Linked DNA regions of Microbispora hainanensis. The main gene of each other region encodes a partner of the protein of the gene in region 2 in a complex. Links are inferred from orthologs where the notes say so. Each region holds a gene or a part of one and is shown on either strand. Other genes may lie near its edges.

Region 1 (6,878 bases), 4.8 Mb from region 2 along the record:
AGCCGCTCCACCGCGGCCACCGCCCGCGGCGACGCCTCGTCCGTCGGGCAGTACGCCCACGGACGGCCGAGGAACAGGTCGGCGCGGGCCGCCGCCGGGCCCGACCGCTCGCGGCCCGCCAGCGGATGCCCCGCGACGTACGTCGTCAGGTCGCAGCCGAGCTGGGCGGCCTGAGCCAGCGGGAGCGCCTTCACGCTCGCCACGTCGGTGTAGAACCGGGCGCTGTCACGCTTTTGCAGATCCAGCAGTTGCTGCGCGACGAACTGGGGCGGCACGGCGACGACCGCCAGATCCACCCGCTGCTCGCCGGTCCAGTCCTCCCCCGCCCCCAGCTCACGCGCCAGCCGTACGGCTCCCGCGTCCCGATCGGCCAGGAAGACCCGCACGTCCCGCTGCCGCAGCGCCAGCGCGATCGACGTGCCGATGAGGCCCGTCCCGACAACGACCACACTGCCGATCTCGGCATCCTCGATGGGAGTCATCGCGTTCTTCCTGCCATCGCCGTCCCGGGCGCGCTGTCCCGCGACGCATCTCTTGTGGGTGGATTGTGGTGATTCACCGGCCCCGCCGTCCCGGTGCGAACCCGCCGGGACGACGTCTACCGGGCGTCGCCCGATGGACGACGCCCGAGGGAAAGGTTCACTGCGCGATGTCCACGCGCAGCGCCGCGGCGCCGCGCAGGTACACGTGCTGGATCTCCTGCCGGGGCCGGTCGGTCTGCACGTGGGCCATCAGCCGCACGACGCGAGGGAGCGCGCCGGGCACGTCGATCTCGGTCGCGCACAGCAGGGGCACGTCGTGGAAGCCGAGCTTGCGCGCGGCCAGCGCGGGGAACTCCGCGGTGAGGTCGGGGGTGCACGTGAAGATCACGCTGATGACGTCGTCGGTCGTGAGGTTGTTGCGCCCCATCACCTCGGTCACCAGCTCGGTCGTCCCGGCGAGGATCGCGTCACGATCGTTGCCGTCGACCTGAATGGCTCCCCGAATCGCTCGCACCATGTCGTTCCCCTCTCGCTGGGCCGGGCCGGTCTCCCGCGGAGACGAACCCGACCCATATACGCGCTTCATCCAATTCCGCCCGGCTTGCGGCTTTCGCCCGCCGCGCGGAAAGGCTACAGGCCGACCGCCGCGTACAGCTCACCGATCTCCTGCACGGTGAGCTGGCGTACGGTCCCCGGCTTGAGCCTGCCGAGCTTCACCGGGCCGAACTCGATGCGAGCCAGGTCGATCACCCGATGACCGACGACCTCCATCATGCGCCGGACGATGTGCTTGCGGCCCTCGTGCAGCACGATCTCGACCAGCGCCTGCTGGCCGTGCTCCTGCACCACCCGGAACTCGTCGGCCTTGGCCAGGCCGTCCTCCAGGTCCACGCCCTTGCGCAGCACCTTGTGCAGGTCGCGCGGGATGGGGCCGGGGACCTTGGCCCAGTATTTCTTCTGCACGCCGTAGCTCGGGTGGGTCAGCCGGTGGGCGAGCTCGCCGTCGTTGGTCAGCAGCAGCAGTCCCTCGGTCTCGGTGTCGAGACGCCCCACGTGGAACAGCCGGGGCGCGAGGTCCTGCACGTAGTCGTTCAGGCAGGGCCGGCCCTCGGGGTCGTCCATCGTGCTCACCACGCCGATCGGCTTGTTGATCGCGTAGTAGACGGTCTCCGAGGACGTCGGGATGCGCTTGCCGTCGACCCGGATGACCTGCTTGGCGGGATCGACCCGGGCGCCGAAGCGGCGCACGGTCTGGCCGTCCACCGTCACCCGGCCGTCGCCGATCATCTCCTCGCAGGCCCGCCTGCTGGCCACCCCGGCCTGGGCGAGGACCTTCTGCAGCCGCTCGCCGCCCGGCACCTCCGTGGTGTCGCGCTCGTCGGTGTAGTCCTCGTCGTAGAAGTCCGGGTCGCGCAGCGGCTGCCGGGACGTCTTGAACGGGTTGGCCACCGGGCCTGTCACGCCGGGCCGGCCGGCGCCCGAGGGACGGCCGGCACGGGAAGGCGCGCCGGTGCGGGAGGGTGCCCCGCGCTCCGCGCCGCGCGAGCCGGACCGGCCGCGCGGGCCGCCAAGGCGGCCGATCGTCTGTACCTCGCCGCTTCGGGCCCTGCCGCCGCCGCGCGCCGCGCGCAGCCCGCCGCCGCTGCGCCCGCCGCGATCGTCACGGCGGTCGTCGCGCCGGTCACGGTCGTCGCGGCGGTCGTCCCTGTCGTTCCGGCTCCATCCGCGATCACCGCGGGCCTCGAACCGGTCACCGCGGCCTTCATAGCGGTCGCCACGGGCCTCGCCCCTGTCACCGCGCTCGGCGAAGGACGGGCGGCCTGCGCCCCTGACGGCCTCGCGGTCCCGGCCGCCCTCGGACCTGCCGTACCGGCCACGCGAACCCGTGCCCTCGCCGCGGAACGCGGGCCGCTCGGCGGGCGAACCGCCCCGGGAGCCGCGCTCACGGTCGTCACGGCCGAAGCTGCGGCCGTCGCGGTCACCGCGGCCGAAACCGCGCTCACGGTCGAAGCCACGCTCACGCTCGAACCCACGGCCGCGGCCGGAGGCGTCGTCGCGGGCGAAGCCGCGGTCACGCCCGCCGTCACGGTCGCGGTCGCCGAAACGGCCGCCCTCGGGCTTGCCGTACCGGCCACGCGAGCCGCCCCGCTCCGCCCGGAACGCGGCCCGGTCGTCGTCGCGGCGGCCCGTGCCGCGGGGCCGGTCGTCGTATCGGTCGCCGCGGGCGTCCGGCCGGCGCTCGCCGTACCGGTCGCCGCGCGCGTCGTCGTCGCGGGAACGCCTGGAGTCGAACCCGTACCCGGACCGGGAACCAGGAACGCGGGAGCCTCCGCGCCGGTCGCCCTGGGGGCGGAAGCCGCCGCCGGACCCGCTGCGGGATCCACGCGGGCTCGCGCCCTGCCGACCGGTGTTCCGGCTCCGACCGCGTCCCTCACCGGACGGGGTTCCACGCCTGTTGTCCACTACTTCTGCTCCTCAAGAATTTCCACGTCGTCCGGGAGGAACGGGGCGAGCTCGGGAAGCTCGTCGAGGCTTCGCAGCCCCAGTCTCTCCAGGAAGTAACTCGTCGTCCGGTAGAGCACTGCCTGGCTCTCCGGGTCGGTTCCGGCCTCTTCCACGAGGCCTCGTGCGACCAGCGTCCGCATGACGCCGTCGCTGCTCACGCCGCGCACCGCCGCCACCTTGGCCCGGCTCACGGGCTGCCGGTAGGCGACCACGGCGAGGGTCTCCAGTGCGGCCTGCGTCAGCCGCGCCTGCTGGCCGTCCCTGACGAACTTCTCCACCAGGGCGGCACACTCCGCCCGCGTGTAGAAGCGCCAGCCTCCGGCCACCTCTCGAAGGTCGAAACCCCGTCCTGCGGCCGTGTATTCCTCCGACAGGGCGCGCAGGGCGGCCGTGATCTCGGCGGTGGGCCGTTCCAGCACCTGCGCGAGGGTGACCTCGGCGACCGGTTCGTCCACGACCATCAGGATCGCTTCCAGCGCCGCGGTGAGCGCGGGCCCGTCCGCCGGCACCTCCGCCTCGGGATCGCGGGCGCCGGAGACCGGATCCGGCGTTCCGGGGCCGGAGGACGCGAGGCCGGAGGACGCGAGGTCGTCCTCGTCCCGTCCGGTCACGTCGCCGGCGGGGCCGGAGAGATCGTCGCCGGAGCCGGGGGTGTCGCTCGCTTCCATCGCTCCTCGCTCGTCGTGCGGGTCACCATCTCCGCCGTGCCGTACGCCGGCGCCCGCAGGCCGGGCATGCTCGGCCGGTGTCCGCCGGTCCGGCGTTTCCGGTCCGGTGCGGCCCTTGGTCCCGGCCTCACTCGTCCCGCGTGTCCGCCGCCTCGGCGGGCCGTTCCTCACGCCTGCCCTCGTCGTAGTCGTCGCCGACCGTGACATCGCCCTCGGCGCTTCCCGTCCAGGTGACGTACAGGTCGCCGAGCGGTTCGACCTGCTCGAAGGAGACCGCGGCCTCCCTGAACAGCTCAAGGACGGCCAGGAAACGGGCGACGACCTCGAACGTCCCCGAGCAGTCGGCGGTCAGTGCCCGGAAGGTCGCCCGGTTGAGCCGCCTCAGCCGCTCGACAAGGATAGCGGCTTGTTCCCGTACGCTGGCGAGCGGTTGGTAGATGTGCGCGACCGACACCGACGGCGGCGCCTTCGGTGTGAAGGCCCTCGCCGCGATCTTCGCGAGCTGATCGGGCCCGATGCCGAGCACGAGCTCCGGCAGCAGGTCGGCGAACCGCTTCTCCATCGGCACCGCGCGCGGGAAGCGCAGCGCCTCCTCGGCCATGCGCCCGGCGAAGATCTTCGCGACCTCCTTGTACGCCCGATACTGCAGCAGCCGGGCGAACAACAGGTCGCGTGCCTCCAGCAGGGCGAGGTCCTCCTCGTCCTCCACCTCGCCGGTGGGCAGCAGCCGGGCCGCCTTGAGGTCGAGGAGGGTCGCCGCGACGAGCAGGAAGTGGCTCGTCTGGTCGAGGTCCCACTCCGGGCCCCGCGACCGGATGTACGCGATGAACTCGTCGGTGACCTTGTGCAGGGAGACCTCGGTGATGTCCAGCTTGTGCTTGGAGATCAGCCCGAGCAGCAGGTCGAACGGCCCCTCGAAGACGTCCAGGTGCACCTGGAAGCCGCTCGGGGCGCTCTCCTCGCCGCCCTGGTCGGTCTCCGGGCCGGTCGTCACACTTGCCATTGTCCCCTACCGGCCCGTTGTCCCCTTCCGGCGCGGCCCGGGGGGCTCACACGCGGGCGGGCCACCTGGCCAGCAGTTCGCGGGCCAGCTCACGGTAGGCGGTGGCACCCATCGAGCCGGGATCGAACTGGGTGATCGGCTCCCCCGCCAGCGTGGCGTCGGGGAAGCGCACCGTGCGGTTTATGACCGTGTGGAACACCTTGTCGCCGAAGCCCTGCATGATCGTCTGCAGCACCTCGCGGGCGTGCAGCGTCCGGGGGTCGTACATCGTGGCGAGCAGGCCGTCGATCTCCAGGCTCTTGTTGAGCCGCTCCTGGACCTTGCCGATCGACTCCATCAGCAGCGCCACGCCGCGCAGCGCGAAGAACTCGCACTCCAGCGGGATGATCACGCTGTGCGCGCAGGTCAGCGCGTTGACCGTCAGCAGACCGAGGGACGGCTGGCAGTCGATCAGGCAGATGTCGTAGTGCGGCAGCAGGGGCTCGAGCGCCCGCTGGAGGGCGTACTCCCTGGCCACCTCGTTGACCAGCCGGATCTCCGCGCCGGACAGGAAGATGTTGCTCGGCAGGAGCTGCATGCCGTCGACGGTGGTGTCGAGCAGCACGTCCTCGACCGTGACGTCGGGCTCCTCCATGATGAGGTCGTAGACCGTGGCCTCAAGCGGCCGGGGGTCTATTCCCAGGCCGACCGACAGCGCGCCCTGCGGGTCGAAGTCGACGAGCAGCACCCGCTGACCGACCTCGGCGAGCGCGGCGCCCAGGTTGATCGTGGTCGTCGTCTTGCCGACGCCGCCCTTCTGGTTCACCATCGCGACGATGCGCGCGGGCCCGTGCGACTCCGGCGGGGTCGGCTCGGGGAACACCGGACGGGGACGGCCGGTAGGCCCGATCGCACCGGGAGCCCCCACCCACGTCCCCTCTGTGGTCGCAGTCACCTGTTGGTCCTCCCTGACGGCCCTCGAACCTGATCGAATCTAAAGGGTAGGCACGTGGTCGGCAAGGCGGCGCGCCAGAGGCTGCCGAGATGGGTTTTCTAATGCAACGCACGGGGATGCGCCGCCGCGTAGACCTCCCGGAGCTTGTCGACCGTCACCAGGGTGTACACCTGCGTGGTGGTCACCGAGGCGTGGCCGAGCAGCTCCTGGACAACCCTAACGTCGGCGCCGCCGTCCAGGAGATGAGTTGCGAACGAATGGCGCAACATGTGCGGTGATACACCGGAAAGTCCGGCTCGTTCCGCCGCCGCCTGAAGCACCTCCCACGCGCCCTGGCGGGTGAGCCGCCCGCCCCGCGCGTTGAGGAACAGCGCGGGCGTCCCCCGGCCGTGCGCCGCCAGCCGGGGCCTGGCCCTCACGAGGTACGCGTCGAGCGCCTGGCGGGCGAAACGGCCGAGCGGCACGATCCTGGTGCGCCCGCCCTTGCCGCGCAGCCGCACCTGGTCCTGGTCGGACTCCTCGTCGTGGACCGGCCCCGTCGGCACGTCGTCCACCGCCAGCCCCACGGCCTCGGAGATCCGGGCGCCCGTGCCGTACAGGACCTCCAGCAGCGCGCGGTTGCGCAGGGCCAGCGGCGAGTCCTCCGGGCCGCAGGCGGCGATGAGCCGCTCGACCTCCGCGACGGTGATCGCCTTCGGGAGCCGCCGGAGCTGGCGCGGCGGGCGCACCTCGTGGGCGGGATCGTGGCCTGCCACGCCCTCGCGCAGGGCGAAGCGATGCAGCCCGCGTACGGCCGACACGGCGCGGGCCGCCGAGCTGGCGACCAGCGCCGGGTGATCCTCGTCGCCCTCCCGCAGCGCGGCGAGGAAGGCGACCACGTCCGACTCGGCGACCTGCGCGAACGTCTCGAGCCCGCGCGCCCGGAGATGCTCGACATATCGGCGCAGGTCACGCCGGTAGGAGGCGAGCGTGTTGGCAGACAGCCCCCGCTCCACCGCCAGGTGGGCGAGGTAGCTGGACAGCACCGCCTCGGGCTCGCTCAGAACGTCTCCCTACGGAATCATGCCTCCGGCGCGTCGGCGGGACGAAGGCCCTTGAATCCGTCGGCGGAAGCAGCGTACGCGGCGAGGATACCGGCGACCGCAGGAGAATTGTGGATCATTCCGCTCAGGGCCTTGTCGACCGCCACGCCCAGCGGAATCCAGACCGACGGCATGTCGGCCTCCTCGTGGTGGCGTACGTACGTGTTCTCCTCGTCGGGGATCGGCTCCAGGTCGCGGGCCAGG
Region 2 (8,311 bases):
TCGGCCGCTACATCCGCTACCGCCGCCACCAGACGCGGCTGTGCGTGGCCGACCCGGAGGGCTCGGCGTTCTATCCGTCCTGGGTCTCGGGTGAGGAGCACGGCGGCGCCGGTTCGCGCATCGAGGGCATCGGCCGGCCGCGGGTCGAGCCGTCGTTCCTGCCGACGGTCATCGACCGGATGACCCAGGTGCCGGACGCCCTGTCGATCGCGGCCATGCACTGGGTCAGGGAGGTCACCCGCAGGGAGGTCGGCGGCTCGACCGGCACCAACATCGCGGCGGCGGTGCAGATCATCAGGGAGATGCGGGAACGGGGCGAGCGCGGCAGCGTGGTCACGCTGATCTGCGACGGCGCCGAGCGTTACCGCGACACGTACGGCGACCCGCACTGGCTGTCGGAGCGGGGCATCGACATCACCCCCCACATCGAAGAACTACGCGCCTTCCTGCGGAGCTGACCGAGCCGACATGAGTGCGGGCCGGGGGATCCCCGGCCCGCGCTTCTCCTCGTGTGTCAGTCGCCGCCTCGCGTGCGTCGGTCGCCGCCTCCGTGTCAGTCGCCGAGCAGGGCGTCGACGAAGACCTCGGGGTCGAACGGCGCGAGGTCGTCCGGCCCCTCGCCGAGGCCCACCAGCTTCACCGGCACGCCCAGCTCACGCTGGACCGAGATCACGATGCCGCCCTTGGCCGTGCCGTCCAGCTTGGTCAGCGCGATGCCGGTGACGTTGACCACCTCGGCGAAGACCTGCGCCTGGCGCATGCCGTTCTGCCCGGTGGTCGCGTCGAGGACGAGGAGCACCTCGTCCACCGCCGCCTTCTTCTCGATGACCCGCTTGACCTTGCCCAGCTCGTCCATGAGGCCGGTCTTGGTGTGCAGCCGTCCCGCCGTGTCGATGATGACGGTGTCCGCCTTGTCCTCGATGCCCTTGGCCACGGCGTCGAACGCCACGGACGCCGGGTCGCCGCCCTCCGGGCCGCGCACCACGCCCGCGCCGACGCGGTCGCCCCACGTCTGGAGCTGGTCGGTGGCCGCCGCGCGGAAGGTGTCGGCGGCGCCGAGCACGACCTTCCTGCCGTCGCCGACCAGGACCCGGGCGAGCTTGCCCGAGGTCGTGGTCTTGCCGGTGCCGTTGACCCCGACGACGAGGACGACGGCCGGCCGCTCGCCGTGCGGCTGGGTGTGCAGGGTGCGGTCGAGGTCCGGCGCGATCTGCGTGAGCAGTTCCTCCCGCAGCAGCTTGCGCACCTCCTCGGGGGTGCGCGTGCCGAGCACCTTCACCTTCGTCCGCAGTTCCTCCACCATCGCGCGGGTGGGGGCCACGCCGACGTCGGCGGTGATCAGAGTCTCCTCGATCTCGTCCCAGACCTCGTCGTCGAGCCGGTCACGCGACAGCAGTTCGAGCAGGCCCCGGCCGAGGACGTTCTGGGAACGGGCGAGCCTGCCGCGCAGCCGCACCATCCGGCCGGCCGACGGCGGCGGGACCTCGATCTCGGGAGCCTTGATCAGCTCTTCGATCGGGGGCGCGGGCGGCGGCAGCGTGGTCGTCGTGCCGCCGTCCTCTTCGCCCAGCCCCGTCTTCGCGGGCTCCTCCGCGACGGGAGCCTTCGGCTCGGGCGGGGCCGGCGGCGCGGGCGGCAGGTCCTTCGCCTTCGGCCGGAACAGCAGCCACAGGCCACCCACCGCCAATATGGCGACGATGGCCACGATCACGATGATGCCGAGGTAACCGTCCACACCATGCAGTTTCCCAGATCGCCCGCATTACTCCGGACAGGGCGACTCGATCGGGCGATATAGAGGGGCGCGCCGTCGCGCCACGGACCGGCCGCGAGCGAGGCAGCCCTCCCCGGGGCGCCTACGGCACGGCCTCCCCCCCCCGCGCGCCTCCGGCACACCACATTCCCTGCGCGCCTCCGGCACACCACATTCCCTGCGCGCCTCCGGCACGACCGCACTCCCCGCGCGCGCCTCCAGCACGACCGCACTCCCCGCGCGCGCCTCCAGCACGACCGCACTCCCCGCGCGCGCCTCCGGCACGACTAGAGCGGATGCGAGCGGCGGGGGTGGTGAAGTGCTAGACCTTCTCGCGGAGGCGCTGGCTGACGACCTGGGTGACGCCGTCGCCACGCATCGACACGCCGTACAGCGCGTCGGCGATCTCCATCGTGCGCTTCTGGTGCGTGATCACGATGAGCTGTGAGGTCTGTCTCAGTTCCTCGAACAGCGTGAGCAGCCGCTGCGTGTTGGTGTCGTCGAGGGCCGCCTCGACCTCGTCCATGACGTAGAACGGCGACGGGCGGGCCTTGAAGATCGAGATGAGGAACGCGACCGCGGTCAGCGACCGCTCGCCGCCGGACAGCAGCGACAGGCGCTTGACCTTCTTGCCGGGCGGCCGGGCCTCGACCTCGACCCCGGTCGTCAGCATGTCCTCCGGGTCGGTCAGCAGCAGGCGGCCCTCGCCACCGGGGAAGACCCGCTGGAAGATCCCCTGGAACTCGCGGGCCACGTCCTCGTACGCCGCCGCGAAGACCTGCTCGACCCGGTCGTCGACCTCCTTGACCACGAGCAGCAGGTCGCGCCGGGTCTTCTTGAGGTCTTCGAGCTGGGAGGTGAGGAAGGCGTGCCGCTCCTCAAGGGCGGCGAACTCCTCCAGCGCCAGCGGGTTGACCTTGCCGAGCTGGGTCATCTGCCGTTCGGCCGTCCTGGCCCGCTTCTCCTGCTCCTCCCTGACGTACGGCACGGGCGGGTCGCCCGGCACCGGCACGCTCGGCCCGTACTCCGCGATCAGCGGTTCGAGCTCGATGCCGTACTCCTCCAGGGCACGTTGCTCCATCTGCTCCAGGCGCAGCCGCCGCTCGGTCCTGGCCATCTCGCTGCCGTGGACCCGGTTGACCAGGGCGTCCAGCTCGGAGCTGAGCTCCCGCACACGCAGGCGCACCTGCTTGAGCTCGGCGTCGATCTGCCCGCGGGCCCGCTCGGCCTCGTCGCGCTCCTCTGCGGCCCGCGCGAGCGAGCCCTCCAGGGCGTTCAGGGCGGCACGCGCACCTTCGGCCACGGCCGTGGCGATCTCCGCCTGCCTGCGGCGGCGTTCGCGGTCGGCCGCGGCCCTGGCCCGGTCCTGCCGCTCGCGCTGCGCCGCGCGCAGCAGCGCGTCGGCCCGGCCCGCGATGCCCCGCACCCGCTCCTCGGCCGTACGGACGGTCAGCCGGGCCTCCATCTCGGCCTGCCGGGTGACGCCGCAGGCGGCGGCCAGCTCGTCTCGGGTGTCGGTGGTCGGCTCCGCCTCCAGCTCGGCGGCGTACTCCGCCTCGGCGAGCTGCTCCTCCAGCTCCACGACCGCGGCCTGGGCCTGCTCGCGCGCCTCCTGGGCGTCCACCACCGACCGGCTCAGCCGGGCCGCCTCGTCCTGGGCGGCCTTGACGGCGGCCTCCAGCCGGGCGAGCTGCTTGGCCGCCGCCGCGGCCCGCTGGTCGGCCTCCCGCTGCCTGCCGCGCAGGCGGTCGAGCCCGGCCTGCGCCGCGTTCAGCCCGTTCTGAGCCGAGTTAACACCGCTCTGGGCGGCGCTCACGCCGTTCTGCGCCTCCGCGACCCGCGCCTGCGCCGCCTCCAGCGCAAGCTGGCACTCCCGCTCGGCGGCCACGGCCTCGGCCAGCGCCTCCGCGTGCCGTTCGGCCTCGGCCCCGGCGGTGGCGAGATCGGCGGCGGCCTCGTCGAGCGCCGTACGCATCTGCAGCAGCGAGGAGCCGCCGCCCGAGCCGCCGTGCGCGGCGTTGACGCCGAGCAGGTCGCCGGACATCGTGACGGCCCGCAGCTCCGGATGGGCGTCCACGACCTTGCGCGCGGTGAGCAGGTCGGGCACCACGACCACGTCGGACAGCAGCGCCTCCACGGCGGGGCGCAGCTCGTCGGGCACGGTCACCAGGTCGGCGGCCCACTCGGCGCCCGCGACCGGCGTCTCCGGCCGCGCGCTCTGGTCGCCGTCACTCTGACGGTCGCCCGCGATCAGCAGGGCGGCGCGTCCGGCACCGGCCTCACGAAGGTGTTCCACGGCCGCGACGGCGGCGGTGAGCGAGGCCACGGCGACGCCGTCCACGGCCAGCACGGCCGCGATGGCGGCCTCAGCCCCCGGGCGTACGGCGAGCAGCGTGGCGATCGGGCCGAGCAGGCCGGGCAGCCCGGCGCCGAGCAGCGCGGCGGCCCCGTCCGCGCCCCCGGCCAGGCTCATCTCCAGGGCCTCGCACCGCGCCTGGAGAGCGGCGACCGCACGCTGCGACTCGGCGTCGGCGGCCCTGGCCGTGCTCACCGCGGCCTTGGCGGCGGCCAGCGCGTCCCTGGGCGCGGCCAGGTCGGCCCGCACCCGCTCCACGACGGCCTCGGCCTCCTCGGCCACGGCCCTGGCCTCCTCCACCGCGGCGCGAGCGAGATCGACGCTCTCCTGCGCGGCCTCCAGCTCGGCCGCGAGCCCGGGGTCGGCCGGCGCCTCGTCGACCGCCTGCGCGTCGAGCTCGTCCTGGGCCTGCTCCGCGCGCCGGGTGGCGTCCTCGACGGCCTTGGTGAGCCTGCCGATCTCGTCTCCGGCGGCCCTGGCCCGGCTTCTGGCCGACTCGACCTGGCCGCGGAGGCGGGCGAGGGCCTCCCGGCGGTCGGCCGCGGCACGGGAGGCGGCGGTCAGGCGCCGCTCCTCGGCGGCCAGCGCCTCCTCGGCCTCGGCGCGGGCCTCGACGGCGGCGTCGAGCCGCTCACGCGCCTCGTCCAGCTCCTCCGCCAGCACCCGTTCCTGCTCGCGCACCTCGGCGGCCTCGCGTTCCAGGTCCTCCGGGTCGCGCCCGCGCCGCTCGATGGAGGCGGCGTCCGCGGCGTGCCGCCGTCGTTCGGCCGCGAGGCTCTCCACGCCGCGCAGCCGCTCCCGCAGGCCGGAAAGGCGATAGTAGGTCTCCTGGGCGGCCTTGAGGCGGGGCTGGGCCTCGTTCTCGGCCGCCTCCAGCTCGGCCTCCCGCCGCTGGCCCTCGGCCAGCTCGGCCTCCACGTGGGCGCGCCGCGCCTGTACGGCCGCCTCGTCGGCCTCCTCACGCTGCAGCGTGTCGCGGAGGGTGATCACGTCGTCGGCGAGCAGGCGCAGCCGGGCGTCGCGCAGGTCGGCCTGGATGACTGCCGCCTTGCGGGCGATCTCGGCCTGCCGGCCCAGCGGTTTGAGCTGGCGGCGCAGCTCGGCCACGAGGTCCTGGACGCGGGTCAGGTTGGCCTGCATCGCGTCGAGCTTGCGGAGGGCCTTCTCCTTGCGCTTGCGGTGCTTGAGTACGCCCGCGGCCTCCTCGATGAACGCCCGGCGCTCCTCCGGCCCCGCGTGCAGCACCTGGTCGAGCTGGCCCTGGCCGACGATCACGTGCATCTCCCGGCCGATGCCGGAGTCGGACAGCAGTTCCTGGATGTCGAGCAGGCGGCAGGTGTCGCCGTTGATGGCGTACTCGCTCTGGCCGGAACGGAACATCAGCCGGCTGATCGTCACCTCGGTGTAGTCGATCGGGAGCGCGCCGTCGCTGTTGTCGATCGTGAGGGTGACCTCGGCGCGGCCGAGCGGCGGGCGGCTCGAGGTGCCCGCGAAGATGACGTCCTCCATCTTGCCGCCGCGCAGCGACTTGGCGCTGTGCTCGCCCATCACCCACGCGAGGGCGTCCACGACGTTGGACTTGCCGGAGCCGTTGGGGCCCACCACGGCGGTGATGCCCGGCTCGAAGCGGAGGGTGGTGGCCGAGGCGAAGGACTTGAAGCCGCGTAAGGTGAGCGTCTTCAGATACACGTCCGCCCCCCTCGGTGCCGCCTGGCGTTTGGGGGGAAGACTACAGCGCCCGGCGGCCGGGGATGTGGTGATAGGCGCCCGTGGCCGATTGGGAAATGAATTCGGGTAAGGCAAGACGGGCGGTTCGCCCATCCCGCCCGTGGCCCGTTACTTATGATCAGTCAACCGTTTTTATGATCAGTTAACCGTCGAATCAAATTGCCGGGGAACGACGGCGCAAATGGCAAGGGACGCCTTTGCGGGGCGTCCCTACAATCCTTTCCCGTTCCCGCCGGGCCTCAGGTGAGAGCCGGCTCGCGATCCTGCAGCCGGACCAGGGCCTCGTCACGAGTTTGCGCCGCGAGCGCGTCGTTCTGGGCCTGGAGCCGGGTGAGTTCTGCCTCGAGGTCGCGGATGCGCTGCTGGAGACGGCGCATTTCCGAGATCATCCGAGGATCAGGACCGCCGACGTGGCCGAGTAGAGCCTTCGCCATAGTAAAGGGTCCTCCACGCTGAGTGACCAGACTGGTTCGCGCACTTCATGCCGCGGGAGGGGTGCGCGTGGTTCCTCTCAAGAGTCGCACCGGCAATGGAGGCGGTCAAGTTGAACGCTCCGCACAGACGCACCGGTGGGCACTCTCGCTAGATAAATATACCGGATTTAGGAGGTTTGAGGGAAGCCCTACCTCTCGACAAACCCGGCGATACCTCTCTTCGCATCGCTCCAGCGCTCGACCACCCCCTCGACGTGGCCGGGCGTGTCTCCGGTGCGTAACAACGACAGGAGTTTCTCGCATGACTCCCTCGGGCCCTCGGCGACGACCTCGACCCTCCCGTCGGCCAGGTTCGAGGCCCACCCGACGAGCCCGAGCTCCAGTGCGCGGGCGCGGGTCCACCAGCGGAACCCCACACCCTGCACCCGTCCACGGACCCATGCCGTCAACCGAACCACGCCTACAAGTATCCAGATCGACTCCGGCCGGCGCAGCGGGGGGTGGTCTAAGGGCGGGCGCTCCTCGGGCGGGGCTGGCACTTCGGGCAGCTGTAGGAGGACCTGTTCATGAACGCCTCCCGCCTGATGGGCGTTCCGCAGCGGCGGCACGGCTCGTCCCGCCTGCCGTACACCGCGAGCGAGCGGTCGAAGTAGCCGCTCTCGCCGTTCACGTTGACGTAGAGGCTGTCGAAGGAGGTGCCGCCCTGCCCCAGCGCCTCGGTCATGACCTCGCGGACCGCCGCGAGCAGTTCGGCGATCTTCGGCCGGGTCAGCGTCTCCGTCGGCCGCGCCCAGTGCAGGCGCGCGCGCCACAGCGCCTCGTCCGCGTAGATGTTGCCGACCCCGCTGATCAGCGACTGGTCGAGCAGCGCCCGCTTGATCCCCGTACGGCGCAGCCGCAGCCGTACGGCGAACTCGGCGTCGTCGAAGGCGTCCTCGAGCGGGTCGGCGGCGATGTGCGCGATCGGCTCCGGCACCGGCCGGCCGAGACCGGAGGTCATGGGCGCCACCAGCAGGTGCCCGAAAGTGCGCTGGTCGACGAAGCGTAACTCCAGGCCGCCGTCGGCGAAGCCCATGCGCACGCGCAGGTGCTTCTCTATCGGCGACAGCGGGTCCACGACGAGAAGCTGACCGCTCATGCCGAGATGGGCGATCAGCGCCTCGCCGGGCTCCTCCTCGCCGGTGGCGTCGTCGCGCAGGGGCAGCCACAGGTATTTGCCGCGCCGCTCGGCCGACGCCAGCGTGCGGCCCTTGAGCTGGGCGGGCAGATCGCCGACGTTGCGCCGGACCGCCCGGGGGTGCAGGACCTCGGCCGCGGCCACCGTCCGGCCCGCGACCCAGCTCTCCAGGCCCCTGCGGACGACCTCGACCTCGGGCAGTTCGGGCATGCGCCGTCTCCCGTGCTCAGGCGTGTACGGGACCGGCGCCCTCGCGGGCGTCGCGCACCGCGCGGATCGCGGTCCAGGCCGCCTCGGCCGCCTGCTGCTCGGCCTCCTTCTTGCTGCGGCCCGAGCCCTTGCCGTACTCCTTGCCGCCCACGCGCACGACCGCGGAGAACGACTTGGCGTGGTCGGGCCCGCTCTCGTCCACGTGATACTCCGGCACGCCGAGCATCTCGGCGGCGGTGAGCTCCTGCAGGGACGTCTTCCAGTCGAGCCCGGCGCCGAGCGACGCCGACCGCGTGATGAGCGGGTCGAACAGCAGGTGGACGACGCGGAACGCCTCGTCGAGGCCCTTGTCGACGTAGACCGTGCCGATCAGGGCCTCCAGCGTGTCGGCCAGGATCGACGACTTGTCGCGGCCGCCGGTGCCCTCCTCGCCACGGCCGAGCCGCAGGTATTTGCCGAGGTCGAGCGTCCTGGCGACGTCGGCGAGCGCGCGCATGTTGACCACGGCGGCGCGCAGCTTGGCGAGCTGGCCCTCCGGCAGGTCCGGGTGGTTGCGGAACAGCGTGTCCGTCACCACGAGACCCAGCACCGAGTCGCCCAGGAACTCCAGGCGCTCGTTCGTCGGCAGTCCGCCGTTCTCGTACGCGTACGAG

What was found. Proteins that work in one complex are often made in the same cells at the same time.
Region 1: the proteins of OHB01_RS02560 (region 2) and OHB01_RS24915 are in contact, whole or in part, in a crystal structure (PDB 3ZGX), measured with the Bacillus subtilis proteins. The link is inferred for Microbispora hainanensis from one-to-one orthologs.

What each region holds. Positions count from the first base shown.
Region 1 is NZ_CP108086.1:5,337,193-5,344,070, reverse strand. The notes cover bases 2,721-5,545. They hold OHB01_RS24915 (segregation and condensation protein A), read right to left. Parts: upstream 4,659-5,545; coding sequence 3,783-4,658; downstream 2,721-3,782. Other genes in these bases: OHB01_RS24910 (ParA family protein), read right to left, coding at 4,705-5,545; scpB (SMC-Scp complex subunit ScpB), read right to left, coding at 2,945-3,655; OHB01_RS24925 (pseudouridine synthase), read right to left, coding at 2,721-2,945. Outside these bases: OHB01_RS24935 (prephenate dehydrogenase), read right to left, coding at 1-482; aroH (chorismate mutase), read right to left, coding at 640-999; more of OHB01_RS24925, read right to left, coding at 1,113-2,720; more of OHB01_RS24910, read right to left, coding at 5,546-5,592; OHB01_RS24905 (site-specific tyrosine recombinase XerD), read right to left, coding at 5,691-6,617; OHB01_RS24900 (NUDIX domain-containing protein), read right to left, coding at 6,653-6,878. UniProt on the Bacillus subtilis protein: Participates in chromosomal partition during cell division. May act via the formation of a condensin-like complex containing Smc and ScpB that pull DNA away from mid-cell into both cell halves.
Region 2 is NZ_CP108086.1:562,411-570,721, forward strand. What follows is about bases 1,876-6,133. They hold OHB01_RS02560 (AAA family ATPase), read right to left. Parts: upstream 5,799-6,133; coding sequence 2,076-5,798; downstream 1,876-2,075. Other genes in these bases: OHB01_RS02565 (hypothetical protein), read right to left, coding at 6,077-6,133. Also shown: OHB01_RS02550 (PLP-dependent cysteine synthase family protein), read left to right, coding at 1-458; signal recognition particle-docking protein FtsY, read right to left, coding at 554-1,735; more of OHB01_RS02565, read right to left, coding at 6,134-6,271; OHB01_RS02570 (acylphosphatase), read right to left, coding at 6,460-6,729; mutM (bifunctional DNA-formamidopyrimidine glycosylase/DNA-(apurinic or apyrimidinic site) lyase), read right to left, coding at 6,777-7,658; rnc (ribonuclease III), read right to left, coding at 7,675-8,311. UniProt on the Bacillus subtilis protein: Required for chromosome condensation and partitioning.